DNA from 3 places in the uncultured Bacillus sp. genome. Region 2 is predicted to be linked to each of the others. Evidence: riboswitches for the same ligand, from Rfam matches in the RefSeq annotation. Region 2 holds a riboswitch; each other region holds the start of a gene.

Region 1 (4,226 bases), on a different contig from region 2:
AGCCCGAGCTGTTTAAAAAACATTCCGCTCCATACCCCGCTGGCAACCACGACATGATCCGCCCATATGTTGCCATTCGACGTCTCGATGGACAGCGCTTCACCGTCACGTTCAACTTGCAGGACAGGAGTATGCTCAAAAATCTCAGCCCCAAGCGCTCTCGCTGCTTTCGCATATGCCTTACAAACAAAATAAGGCTCAACATGCACATCATCTTGAATGAAGGCTGCCCCGAAAATGTCACCAGCCGTATACGGCTCTTTTTCTAAAACTTCTTCTTTTGTATGCCAGCTGACAGAATCCAAGTCGTCCATCTTCCTCAGCCGCAGCACATCTTCTTCAGAAAACGCAAGCTTAAACATACCGCCGTTATGCTGTCTGATATCAATACCGCTTAACGTGTAAAGCTCTTCTCCAAGACCTTTGTACAGACGCTGGCTGTGCATGGCAAAGTCAAAAAACGCGTCACGTTCCTCGCACTCGGCATGGGCGCCCAGCATTCCGGCAGCAGCACTTGTTGTTCTGCCGCCCATTGTTCCACTTTCAAACAATGCGATGTTTTTGTTTTCCTTTGCTAAATGATAAGCAATCGCGGAACCAATAATTCCGCCTCCAATGACAACTGCATCATAATGCCTTTTCATAGCGCATCTCCTTTAGCTTGCGGGAATATCGTCTGGCAGCTTCCAAAGGGTCAGCGGAAGAAAAAATTCCCGACATGACTGCAATACCTTCTGCTCCTGCTCGTTTTACGTCTCTTAATCTGTCCGGCGTCATTCCGCCGATCGCAATAACCGGGACGGAAATCCGCTGTTTGATATCTGACAGCAATGACACACCTCTGCCTTCAAGACCCTTTTTACAATCCGTTTCAAACACATGGCCGAACAACACGTAGTCTGCGTCTTCCTTTTCTGCTTGAACTGCTTCCTCAAGCGAATGCACCGACCGACCAATATGAAGGTGAGGAAATCTGGCTCTGACCTGCTTCGGCGAAAAGCTGCTGCTCGGCAGCTGTACACGATGAATCGTAGAAAAAAGCGCAATATCCACCCGCCCATTCATGATCAGTTTTCGTTTATCAACACCGCCTTCGGAAATAAGCCCGAGCAGTTTCAAAATGTCGGCCGCCGATTTTGACCGTTCCCGAATGTGTATAAAATCAACTTCATTCCGAATAGCTATGATTGCTCTCGCTAACTCTTCAACCGGCTTGCAGTCATCAGTTATGGCGTGAAGCTCCAAATTCCTCCACCTCTTTTATGCCGCGGTCGGACCAGCCTTCTTTTCGATAGGCCATTCCCCAAAATTGATATTCATAGAAGCTGGAAATAACAAAATTCTCTTTCATCTTGGCCCGCACTTCCTCCGTGCTGTTTTCCGCCAGCTCATCAAAGCGATTGATTTGCTCTTCGACCTGCTGTCTGAACCAGTCACCGCCGTATGTGCCGATCCACTTCTGATAAATCGGATGCCCCGGATCACATTGCAGCAATTTCTCACCAACCTCATAATACAGCCAGTAGCATGGCAGCAGAGCCGCTAATATCTCAGCAAAATTCCCGCCCAAAACCGCACGGTACATATGGGATGTATAAGAGTACGCCGTAGGAGAAGGCTTAAACGCCTTGCTCTCTTCTTCACTGATTTCCAACAGCTCCGCAAACTCGCGATGAAGCGCCATTTCTGCCTCATATGTACCTTGGGCGTGGCTTGCCATCCGTCCCGTTGTATAAAGGTCCTTCGCATAAGCGGCGCCAAACGATTGCACCTTCGCAAAATGCGTTAAATAATAAGAATCCTGAAGCACGTAGTATTTAAAACGATCAATCGGAAGCGTTCCGTCACCGATTCCCTGAACGAACGGATGGACAAAACTCCCCTCCCACCATTCTGCTGCTGCACTGCGGCATTCTTCTGAAAACTTCACACGTCATTCCCCCTGTCTGATAAATAAAAAAACCACTTTCCCGCAAGGAAAAGTGGTTTGGAATTGGCGTAGTAAAATAACACAAATACCGCTCCACTTCCCTACGCAGGTCTGAACCTGTTCAAGTTATGAGGGTCTAAAAGTCACACTTTTATCTCAGCCCTTATGAAGGACACCCCTAGTGGTTATACGAATACATATTGAATTGTTCTGCACCTCTATATTAACACGAATCCCTATTTGGTCAAGGTTTATCCTTCCAATGTTTTCTTAAGCTCCGTTACGTACCCGCGAGATCCGGTAACAATTAAGCGGTCTCCCAGTTTCAGCCTTGTGTCCCCATGTGGAACGATGCTATCCACACCTCTGAAAATCCTGACAAAGATGACGTCGCCTGTTAAAGGGAATTCCCGCAAAATCACACCGTCGTAAGTGCTGTTTTCCATATTAATTTGATACAGCGAAGACTCCTGGTTCGTGAGAAGCCTCATGACTCCAGGCGCTTCTATCAGAGCGCGAAGCAGTGTTTTTGTTGACAACAGAATAGAAAAGATGCTGATTCCCTGCTCCTTCAGAGCTGCTTCATTCTCCGGTGATCCTACGCTGGCAATGATTCTTTCTGTGCCTTTTTCTTTTGCAAGTAATGCAATGTCCGCATTCATGTCTTCATTACCTGTCGCAACAACGAGGATATCCGTATCAAAAATGCCGAGTGATTCAAGCGTCTCGTGTTCATAGTCAGAAATCGTTTCGACGGTAAATACTGATTCTGACAGCTTTTCCTCCGCATTCTCTTGGTAGACGTGTACAACACGCACATCATACTCTTCCTCCGGCAGTTCAAGAGTAACAGGTAATGTCATTTGGTTTGCACCGATAAACGTAATCGTCTTTTTCTCCTCCGGCTGCTCTTCCCGTTTGTACAATTTTTTAAAGAAGACCGGCGAAAAAATACTGGCAATGACGGCTACTAACGTCAGCGCTCCTGACATATTTGCGCTGATCACGTGAAGCTGCTGGCCGATTGTCGCAGCGGCAATCACGAGCGAAAGAGTTGATGTCAGCAGGAAACCAGATGCCAAAACGGTTCGGTTATCATACCACTTCTTCAAGTACAGGACAGGAATGATTTTGCTTACTAACAGCGCCAAAAGCAGAAGTGGAATCATGATTAATATTTTCGGATCTTGGAAAAGGGTCCATATATCCAGCTTCACACCGACCATCACAAAGAAAATCGGAATTAAGAACCCGTAGCCGAATGAATCCAGCTGCTGAACAAGTTCTTTGTTTGGTGAAAGAAGGGAAACGAGAACACCTGCTAAGAAAGCGCCGAGAATATTTTCTGCCCCAAGTGATTCAGACAGGGCAACGAGTACGATAATTAACGTAAAAATCGCGCGCGTTCCGATCTGGATCGTCCCTTTTGACATGGATTGAACAAAAGAGCGATGTTTGAAGATCCGGCCGAAAAAGTAAAGCACCACTCCGGCTGCAAACAGGATCATCAGAAGCCACATGTTTCCGCTATCCTCTCCGTATAAAGAAGAAAAAACAGCAAGAAGAATCATCGTAGCCAAATCAGCAATAACAGCAACGAGCAAAATAATCTGCCCGATATTTGAATTCATGATTCGTTCTTCTTTTAATGTTGGAACGACAACGCCTAATGAAATTGTTGAAATAATAAGCGTCATTAAGAATGCATTTTCGATAAATCCTGCCAAGACGAACCCATAGGACAGCAGCAATGATAAAATAAAAATACCGCCAAAAATGATAGATGCCGCAGCAAACGTATTAGGCGCTTCTTTGCCGTTCGGCATAAGCTGCTTTTTCTTTCCTTTCTCAAACGATGAAAAATCAATTTCAAGCCCGCTTAAAAACATTAAAAAGATAAATCCGAGCATAGAAAGCGTCTGGAGCCATGTGTCACCCTCCACAACTAAATTAAGGCCGCTTTTTCCTATGATCAATCCCATAATGATTTCAGCAACAACAACCGGGATGCTGAGTTTAAACCGATGCAAAAGGATGGGTGTCAAAAATGCAACGATAAGTACAACAACTAAAGATGCGACAGATGTATGCGCCATAATCAGAACCTCCTTTTTAGATCAGGGTTATTCCAGTTCTTAATCAAAGAACAAAACCTCAATTTTTAAAAAAACATAACGCGATTTTAACAAGGGTGATGATAAAAAATAAAGTAATATGGTCTAAATCTTGTTTAGAAAATGATTCTTCTATAATTTGCACATAAAAGCTTGTGATGACTCACAACACTTTGCATCAT
Region 2 (4,226 bases):
GAACCGTTCGAACAGGTGCGGGATATGCTCCTCAGGTATTCCGATGCCTTTATCTCTAACAGACAGAAACGGCCGGCCATTCCTCGTTCCGGCCGACAACACAATGGCTTTTTCACTATACTTTATGGCATTATCGAGCAAAATGGTCAGCAGCTGCTTGATGCGTTCTTCATCAGCTGCAACAAACAGGCTCTCCTTATCAGTTTCAAGCAAAATATCACGCTGATAGACGGGCTGGAGCGTTTGCATGACGGCGCGCGATACTTCAACCAGATCGATTGTTTTGAGGTCAAGCTCAAGTCCTTTATGGCTTTTGGCCAACGCCAGAAGCTGATTGGTCAGTTTTTTCATATGCACCGCTTCTGAATGAATGGCTTCTATCGATTCCTCAAGCACTTCCGGTTTTTTTGCCCCCCACCGTTTCATCAGGCTGCTGTAGCTTTCTATAATTGTGAGCGGGGTTTTCAATTCGTGTGAAGCATCTTGAACGAATTGCTGCTGTTTATCATAATGCTCTTTCAGCATCATCGCCATCTCATTAAATGTCAGCCCCATTTGATATAACTCGTCGTACGACTGACCTTCCAAAGAAATTGTTTTAAATGCTTTCTCCCGCTGTATGTCTTTCATCGTCATCATTAATCGTCTGATCGGATTGATGATACGGCGGGCAAGCAAGCTGCCGGCAAAAAAAGAAGCGATACAGACAGCAGCACTTGCAGCGATTAAAATGATTTTTAGCAGAAACAGACTCTCCTCTGTGTTCTCCAGCCTTTCAACCAGCTGAAGAGATACCACTTGCCCATCGGTCCAAATAACGGGAACAGCAGCCTCAGCAAACAGTTTGCCGTCATGTTTCCTTACATCTACCGTTTCCCCGCTGTGATAAGAGATTGGAAAATGTTTATACGCTTTTTCTTTTGTCATGGTCATGACGGCTTTTTGATCACCATTCACTACACGAACCATGCCGTTTGCCGGAAGATAAGCCTGCAGCATGTCCTGCAAAGCGACTCCTTCTGTTTCAGCAGCATGTAGCGCTTCGGCAATGTTATCCGTCTCATCCGCAAGCCTACCTGCATCCTTTGAGGTCAGCGCGGACGAAAAAATGAGATAGACTGCGGTATGGACCAAAATTAATAAAACCAGCAGCGATATTGATGTGTACAGATGAATCTTGGTCTTCAGCTTCATCGTTTACCCCTTAATGGCATAGCCGACCCCTCGAACAGTATGGATCAGCTGTTTTTCGTAAGGATAGTCCAGTTTTTTTCTGATGTATCTGATGTAAACGTCCACCACATTTGTATCACCGATATAATCAAATCCCCATACAGAGTTTAGAATCTGTTCCCGTGTCAGCACTTGCTGCGGATGTTTCAGCATATAGACGAGCAAATCAAATTCCCGGGGCGTTAATTCCACCTCTTTGTCTCCGCGCCTCACTTCACGGGTTTTTTCGTTCACCCGCAAGTCGTCATATGTAAGAAAGGTGTCGATATCTTCTGTTTTTGTTCCATTTTGGCGCAGCGCCACCCTGATTCTCGCAAGCAATTCCTCAATTTCAAACGGCTTGGTGACGTAGTCATTCGCACCGATGTCCAGCCCTGTTACCTTATCAGGGATACTGTCGCGTGCCGTTAATAAAATGACCGGTGTCTGCTGATCCGTTTTTCTCAAGCGGCGCAGCACTTCCAGGCCGCTAAGTCCCGGAAGCATGACGTCTAGAAGCACTAAGGAATACCTGCCTTCCGCGGCCGCATTCAGTCCTTCAGTGCCATTGTATTTAATGGTGACATTATATCCTTCATATTCCAATTCAAGCTGGAGCACCCTGGCGATTTTTTCCTCATCTTCCACGATTAATATGTGCCCTTTTTCCAAATTTGATCATCCTCTCCTGTCCCTATATGAAAAAAAATGATTTCATTGTTTACAAAATGATTCTTATCATCTATTATGATGTCAAAATAAAAAATTGTATACGGAAAGCACTAGGGGTGCTGTTTTTGGCTGAGATAAAGCGCGCAAACACGCGCTTTGATCCCTTATGACCCGATCTGGATAATACCAGCGTGGGGAAGTGCAGGTTGACCGAATGGTGTATTTTTTTGTGCGCTTAATCGATCTATGACTGCATATTCCCTTAGGATATGCAGTTTTTTATTTTACCAAAAAAACAGGAGGTCGGAGAAATGGATCATATTTGCGGGACAAGCAGAATCGCCGGTTTTCGGTTCTCTTTATACCCGATGACGGATGATTTTATCAGTGTGATCAAGTCAGCGCTGAAAAAAACCGACACATCTAAGGTTTGGACGAAAACAGATCATATCAGCACAGTCTTGCGCGGATCGATTGATCATGTATTCGACGCTGCCAAAGCCATTTACCTTTATGCGGCGAACAGCGAAAAACACATCGTCATGAACGGGACGTTTTCCATCGGATGCCCGGGCGATACACAGGGAGATACATATCTTTCTGTAAACGATAAGCGTGTCAATGAAGATGCTGTCCGAAGCCTGTTCGCGGAAGCGCCGTGCCAATTTGCGCTTTATCCGATGAATGAGCCGGATTATATGGGCTTGATCATGGAAGCTCTCGATATTGCGAAAGCAGAAGGCACCTTCGTACAAGGTGTCCATTATGCGAGTGAGCTTGACGGGGATGCGCATGACGTGTTCAGAACACTGGAGGCCGTTTTCCGCATGGCTGAACAGCAAACAAACCACGTAACCATGACTGTGAATCTCTCGGCTAACAGTCCATCAAGAAAAAACAGAAAGCAGGGATAAAATGAAAAGCTGGAAAGTAAAAGAAATTGTCATCATGTCCGTTATCAGTATCGTTTTTGCCGTTGTTTATTTATTATTCACGCATTTCGGAAACGTACTTGCAGGTATGTTCGGGCCAATCGCCTATGAACCGATTTACGGCATTTGGTTTATCGTTTCCGTCATCGCTGCGTACATTATTCGAAAACCGGGCGCAGCGCTTGTTTCTGAAATCATTGCCGCTCTCGTTGAGTGCCTGCTGGGAAATCCGTCTGGCCCGATGGTCATCGTCATCGGTATTGTTCAAGGTCTCGGGGCTGAGGCTGTATTTCTCGCGACGCGCTGGAAAGTATACTCTCTGCCTGTCCTTCTGCTGGCAGGAATGGGATCTTCAGTAGCCAGCTTTTTCTACGATCTCTTTGTTTCTGGCTATGCAGCCTATTCACCAGGTTATCTTCTTATTATGCTTGTGATCCGTCTGATTTCCGGCGCGTTGCTTGCGGGGCTGCTCGGAAAAGCAATCAGTGACTCTCTTGCTTATACGGGTGTGTTAAACGGAATGGCACTCGGAAAGGAACTGAAAAAGAAACGGAAGCGGGCATCAGAACATGCAAGCCTTTGATGAGCTCCTGACGGTTGACCAGCTCAGCTTCTCTTATGAAGAAGACGAGAAACCGGTGTTTCAAAACATTTCGTTTTCGCTGCAAAAAGGGGAATGCGCTTTATTGCTGGGGCCGAGCGGGTGCGGAAAAAGCTCGCTCGCCCTTTGTTTAAACGGTCTTTACCCGGAGGCTTGCGACGGCATACAGTCCGGACATGTATTTTTATTTCAAAAACCGGTCACAGACGCTGAAACCTCCGAAACGATTGCTCAGCATTGCGGGGTCGTCTTTCAGGACCCGGATCAGCAGTTTTGCATGCTGACGGTTGAGGACGAAATCGCTTTTGGGCTGGAAAATCTGCAGGTTCCGAGAGAAGAGATGACAGAGAAGATTGATGCCGTATTAGAAAAATTACGTATTACCCATTTAAAAGAAAAAACAATATCTGCACTGTCAGGAGGACAAAAGCAGAAAGTGGCTCTCGCCTGTATTTTGGCGATGGAGCCTGAGCTTATTATGTTAGATGAGCCAACTTCTTTATTAGATCCTTATTCAGCTCGGGAGTTCGTTCACATGATGAAAGATCTTCAGCAAGAAAAAGGCTTCAGCCTCCTCGTCATTGAGCACCAGCTTGATGAATGGACGCCTTGGATTGAGAGAACAATCGTGCTGGACAAAGCAGGCAAAAAAGCGCTCGATGGCCGGACGGAAGATCTATTTCAGCACGAAGCGGAAACTCTAAAGCAAATGGGCATCGCGATTCCAAAAGTGTGTGACCTGCAGGAAAAACGCAGTATGCCGTTTACTTTATCAAAAGAAACGCTTTTCAAAGAACCCTTTACCGGGC
Region 3 (4,226 bases), on a different contig from region 2:
CGAAGAGGAAAAGACCCAAAAGGATGTAGCGGATATGATGGGGATTTCCCAGTCCTATATTTCTCGTCTTGAGAAACGAATCATTAAAAGATTGCGAAAAGAATTCAACAAAATGGTGTAAAAAATTTTTTGCGGGTAATCCCTTGATTCTACAAGGATTTGCCAATTGTGACTTTTTTTCGGTCTGAGTAAAGTGCATATTTTTCCCACCCAAGGAGATACTTAACGTTGTACAGCAGCTCCTGTAGGGAGGGAAAAAAGTGTCGAGAAATAAAGTCGAAATCTGCGGGGTGGATACCTCCAAATTACCAGTACTCAAGAATGAAGAGATGAGAAAGCTGTTTAGGCAGCTGCAGGATGAAGGCGATGATTCAGCAAGAGAAAAGCTTGTAAACGGGAACTTGCGTCTTGTCTTAAGTGTCATTCAAAGATTTAATAACAGAGGAGAGTATGTTGATGACTTATTTCAGGTCGGCTGCATCGGACTAATGAAATCCATTGATAATTTTGACCTAAGCCACAATGTTAAGTTTTCAACATACGCTGTACCTATGATTATCGGAGAGATCCGCAGGTATTTACGCGATAATAACCCGATCCGTGTCTCAAGATCACTCCGGGATATCGCTTATAAGGCACTTCAGGTAAGAGAGCGGTTAATCAGTGAGACAAGCAAGGAGCCGACTGCAGAAGACATCGCAAAAGTTCTTGAAGTACCGCATGAGGAAATCGTGTTTGCGCTTGATGCCATCCAGGATCCGGTTTCTCTATTTGAACCGATCTATAACGACGGTGGAGACCCGATCTATGTGATGGATCAAATCAGTGATGAGCGCAATAAAGATTCACAATGGATTGAAGAGCTGGCTTTAAAAGAGGGCATGAGAAGACTGAATGATAGGGAAAAAATGATCCTGAGAAAGCGATTCTTCCAAGGGAAAACTCAAATGGAAGTAGCCGAGGAAATCGGGATTTCCCAAGCACAGGTGTCCAGACTTGAAAAAGCGGCTATCAAACAAATGAATAAAAATATCCATCAATAATGAAATAGAAAGCCTTTAAAACGATTGTGTTTTAAAGGCTTTTCTATTGATTGCGGGCGGTTTACGTTTTGGAAAAAATAAGGTATCCTAGTTCGTACAAAGTTTTATGAAAATTTAAATAATTATAAAAGGGCAGTAAAGAGGAGGACCACGATGATTTTGCAGCTTGACAATGTCTCACTAAAACGGAATGGAAAATGGATACTGAGAGATATTCATTGGAAGGTGGAAGAAAAGGAAAATTGGGTGCTTTACGGACTGAATGGCGCCGGAAAGACAGCCCTGTTAAATATGCTTTGCTCATATTATTTTCCAACATCGGGCGAGATGGAGGTGCTTGGCCATGAATTTGGTAAAACGGAGCTTGGAGAGAAACTTAGACGGAAAATCGGCCTCGTCTCAGCGGCGCTTCAGCAAAAATTTTATCCGGCAGATTCAGCATTTGAAATTGCTTTGAGCGGAGCTTACGCTTCGATTGGATTATATGAAACACCAAGTGCAGAAATCAGGGAAAAAGCGATTGGTTTGTTAGAGGACTTGGGAGCAATTGAATTTGCCGACCGCCGCTATGAAACCCTTTCTCAAGGAGAAAAACAAAGAGCCCTGATTGCAAGAGCGCTTATGGCTGATCCGGAGCTGCTGATACTGGACGAACCGGTCACAGGGCTGGATTTTATTGCCCGGGAAAAGCTGTTAGACACGATTACATACATTGCAAATAAAGAAAATGCGCCATCGATCCTTTACGTGACTCATCATGCGGAAGAAATTTTGCCGGTCTTTGACAAAGCCCTTTTGTTAAAACAGGGAGAGGTCTTTAAATCGGGAGCAATAAAGGAAATGCTTACTGATCACATACTTTCCGCTTTTTTTGATACGCCAATCCATGTATTATGGAATCAGGATCGGCCGTTTTTAACAAGAGCCGAGCCGATAACGAATGCCTGACAAACACATATCGATTCATCCTAGGGGTGCTTTGCGAAGCTGAGAGAGACATTTGTCTTAACCCTTTTGACCTGATCTGGATCATGCCAGCGGAGGGAAGCGGTGAAAAAACGGAGTACATAGGACTCTGTTTGTTTTTATTAAGCCGTTTCATAACATTTGAAACGGCTTTTTTGATTTTAAAGAATAGGAGCGGATCGCATTGAATCAACAAATAGACTCTCTGTTAACAAAGGTGGAAGATCAAAAGGAGGAGCTTATTCAGCTAGCAAAAACGCTGATTTCCTATAAAACACCTGCTCCGCCTGCAAGAAATACCGACGGCATTCAGTCTTGGATTGCTGGGTTTTTAAAGGAAATGCGATTCTCGATCGATAAATGGGACGTGTACCCAGGAGATCCCAATGTTGTAGGTCTACTAAAGGGAACAGATTCAGCAGATTATCATAGCTTGATCATCAATGGCCATGTAGATGTGGCAGAGGTAAAAGAGGATGAGGAGTGGGAGCATGATCCGTTTCATCCAATTGAAAAAAACGGTCTCTTAATCGGGCGGGGCGCTTCTGATATGAAAGGCGGAATGGCGTGTGTGCTGTTTGCGGTGAAATTGATTCGTGAAGCCGACATTGAACTTCCCGGTGATTTTATTCTGCAATCGGTTATCGGGGAGGAAGTTGGAGAAGCCGGCACGCTTGAATGCTGCAAGAGGGGCTATCATGCTGATTTTGCAGTTGTCGCGGATACGAGCGATATGCATATTCAAGGTCAAGGCGGTGTCATTACAGGATGGATTGAAATCAAAAGCAGTCAAACGTTTCATGATGGGACGAGGCGGAATATGATTCACGCAGGCGGAGGAACATTCGGGGCAAGCGCAATTGAAAAAATGGCAAAAATCATTGCGGGGCTCGGAGAACTGGAGCGCCACTGGTCTATCATGAAAAGGTATCCCGGTTTTAAACCAGGCACAAATACGATAAACCCGGCTGTCATAGAAGGCGGCAGACATGCGGCTTTTATAGCGGACGAGTGCCGGCTGTGGATCACAGTCCATTTTTACCCGAATGAAACTCATGAACAAGTGGCAGCAGAAATAGAAGATTACATTAACCGGCTGAGTGACAGTGATATTTGGCTTAGGGAAAACCGCCCTGTCTTCAAGTGGGGAGGTTCATCTATGATTGAAGACAGAGGAGAAATTTTTCCGGCACTGGAAGTTGACCCTGGCCACCCAGGCGTATCAGCGCTTACAGCGTCTCATGAGAAAGTGAAACGTGAGCGCCCGGTTATGGACGTTTCTCAATCCGTTACAGACGGAGGATGGCTGTATAATGCCGGCATTCCAAGCGTGATTTACGGACCTGGAGATCTGCATAATGCACACGCCGTGAACGAGGAGGTATCGATTGAGCAACTGGTAGATTATACGAAAATTATGCTCAATTTTATCATCAGCTGGTGCAGCCGTAAAAAAGAACAGTGACCATGAAAATTTCTTCTTGCTGACAAGGTTCAGCCTGCCCGTTCATATACTTGAAAAAAGGACGGAAAAAGGACGTGATGGAATGATCAGCATTTCAGAATTTCAGGTGAAGGATGTCGTCAATGTCTCAAACGGAAAAAAGCTGGGGAGCATTGGTGATATAGATATCAATGTGACCACTGGAAAAATTCAGGCGATCATACTAGGTGGAAATGGGAAAGTTCTCGGATTTTTTGGAAAAGAAGAGGAATTGGTCATTCCATGGCGAAATATAGTAAAAATCGGGGAAGATGTAATCTTGGTCCGATTAAATGAACCGCATGCATAACTTGTTCGTCTGCTGCGGATTGGCAAATGCCGGAAGTCTGGATTCTTCCGGCACATTTCATTTAGAAATATACAAATCGGCGCTCAACGAATGCAGAAAGATGTGGTAAAATAAGTGGGAAATTCCGCTTTTTTAAATGTTTGTCGAAAGGTTGGATCATCATGAATACATATCACCCATTCAGTCTTACCACACCCTCGACACTCATGATACAAGACTGGACACAAACGAATCAAAACAACAGAGAAGTCATTGCCGGATTTACTACGAAAAACGGCGGTGTCAGCCAAAAGCCTTTTGAATCGTTAAATACAGGATTGCACGTTCATGACAAAGATGCAGATGTAGTTAAAAATCGTGAATATATTGCCGATATGTTTAATATTGATTTGCAGTCTTGGGTATTTGCTGATCAGACACATGA

What was found. Region 2 has a riboswitch for thiamine pyrophosphate ahead of thiU (HMP/thiamine ABC transporter substrate-binding protein ThiU). Riboswitches for the same ligand answer to the same signal wherever they lie in the genome.
Region 1: it holds a riboswitch for thiamine pyrophosphate, as region 2 does, so the genes downstream of both, tenA (thiaminase II) here and thiU (HMP/thiamine ABC transporter substrate-binding protein ThiU) in region 2, are expected to answer to the same signal.
Region 3: it holds a riboswitch for thiamine pyrophosphate, as region 2 does, so the genes downstream of both, Q5C82_RS16920 (acetylornithine deacetylase) here and thiU (HMP/thiamine ABC transporter substrate-binding protein ThiU) in region 2, are expected to answer to the same signal.

The regions. Positions count from the first base shown of each region.
Region 1 is NZ_CATYRA010000003.1:91,397-95,622, forward strand. Features, by position in the region: gene thiO (glycine oxidase ThiO) at 1-644, opposite strand, end outside; gene tenI (thiazole tautomerase TenI) at 628-1,245, opposite strand; gene tenA (thiaminase II) at 1,223-1,930, opposite strand; TPP riboswitch at 2,012-2,120, opposite strand; gene Q5C82_RS06245 (monovalent cation:proton antiporter family protein) at 2,182-4,026, opposite strand.
Region 2 is NZ_CATYRA010000009.1:109,713-113,938, forward strand. Features, by position in the region: gene Q5C82_RS15490 (ATP-binding protein) at 1-1,194, opposite strand, end outside; gene ykoG (two-component system response regulator YkoG) at 1,198-1,884, opposite strand; TPP riboswitch at 1,987-2,099, shown strand; gene thiU (HMP/thiamine ABC transporter substrate-binding protein ThiU) at 2,196-2,798, shown strand; gene Q5C82_RS15505 (ECF transporter S component) at 2,800-3,399, shown strand; gene Q5C82_RS15510 (ABC transporter ATP-binding protein) at 3,386-4,226, shown strand, end outside.
Region 3 is NZ_CATYRA010000011.1:71,362-75,587, forward strand. Features, by position in the region: gene sigE (RNA polymerase sporulation sigma factor SigE) at 1-121, shown strand, start outside; gene sigG (RNA polymerase sporulation sigma factor SigG) at 261-1,043, shown strand; gene Q5C82_RS16915 (ABC transporter ATP-binding protein) at 1,197-1,991, shown strand; TPP riboswitch at 2,004-2,106, shown strand; gene Q5C82_RS16920 (acetylornithine deacetylase) at 2,194-3,474, shown strand; gene Q5C82_RS16925 (YlmC/YmxH family sporulation protein) at 3,557-3,802, shown strand; gene pgeF (peptidoglycan editing factor PgeF) at 3,964-4,226, shown strand, end outside.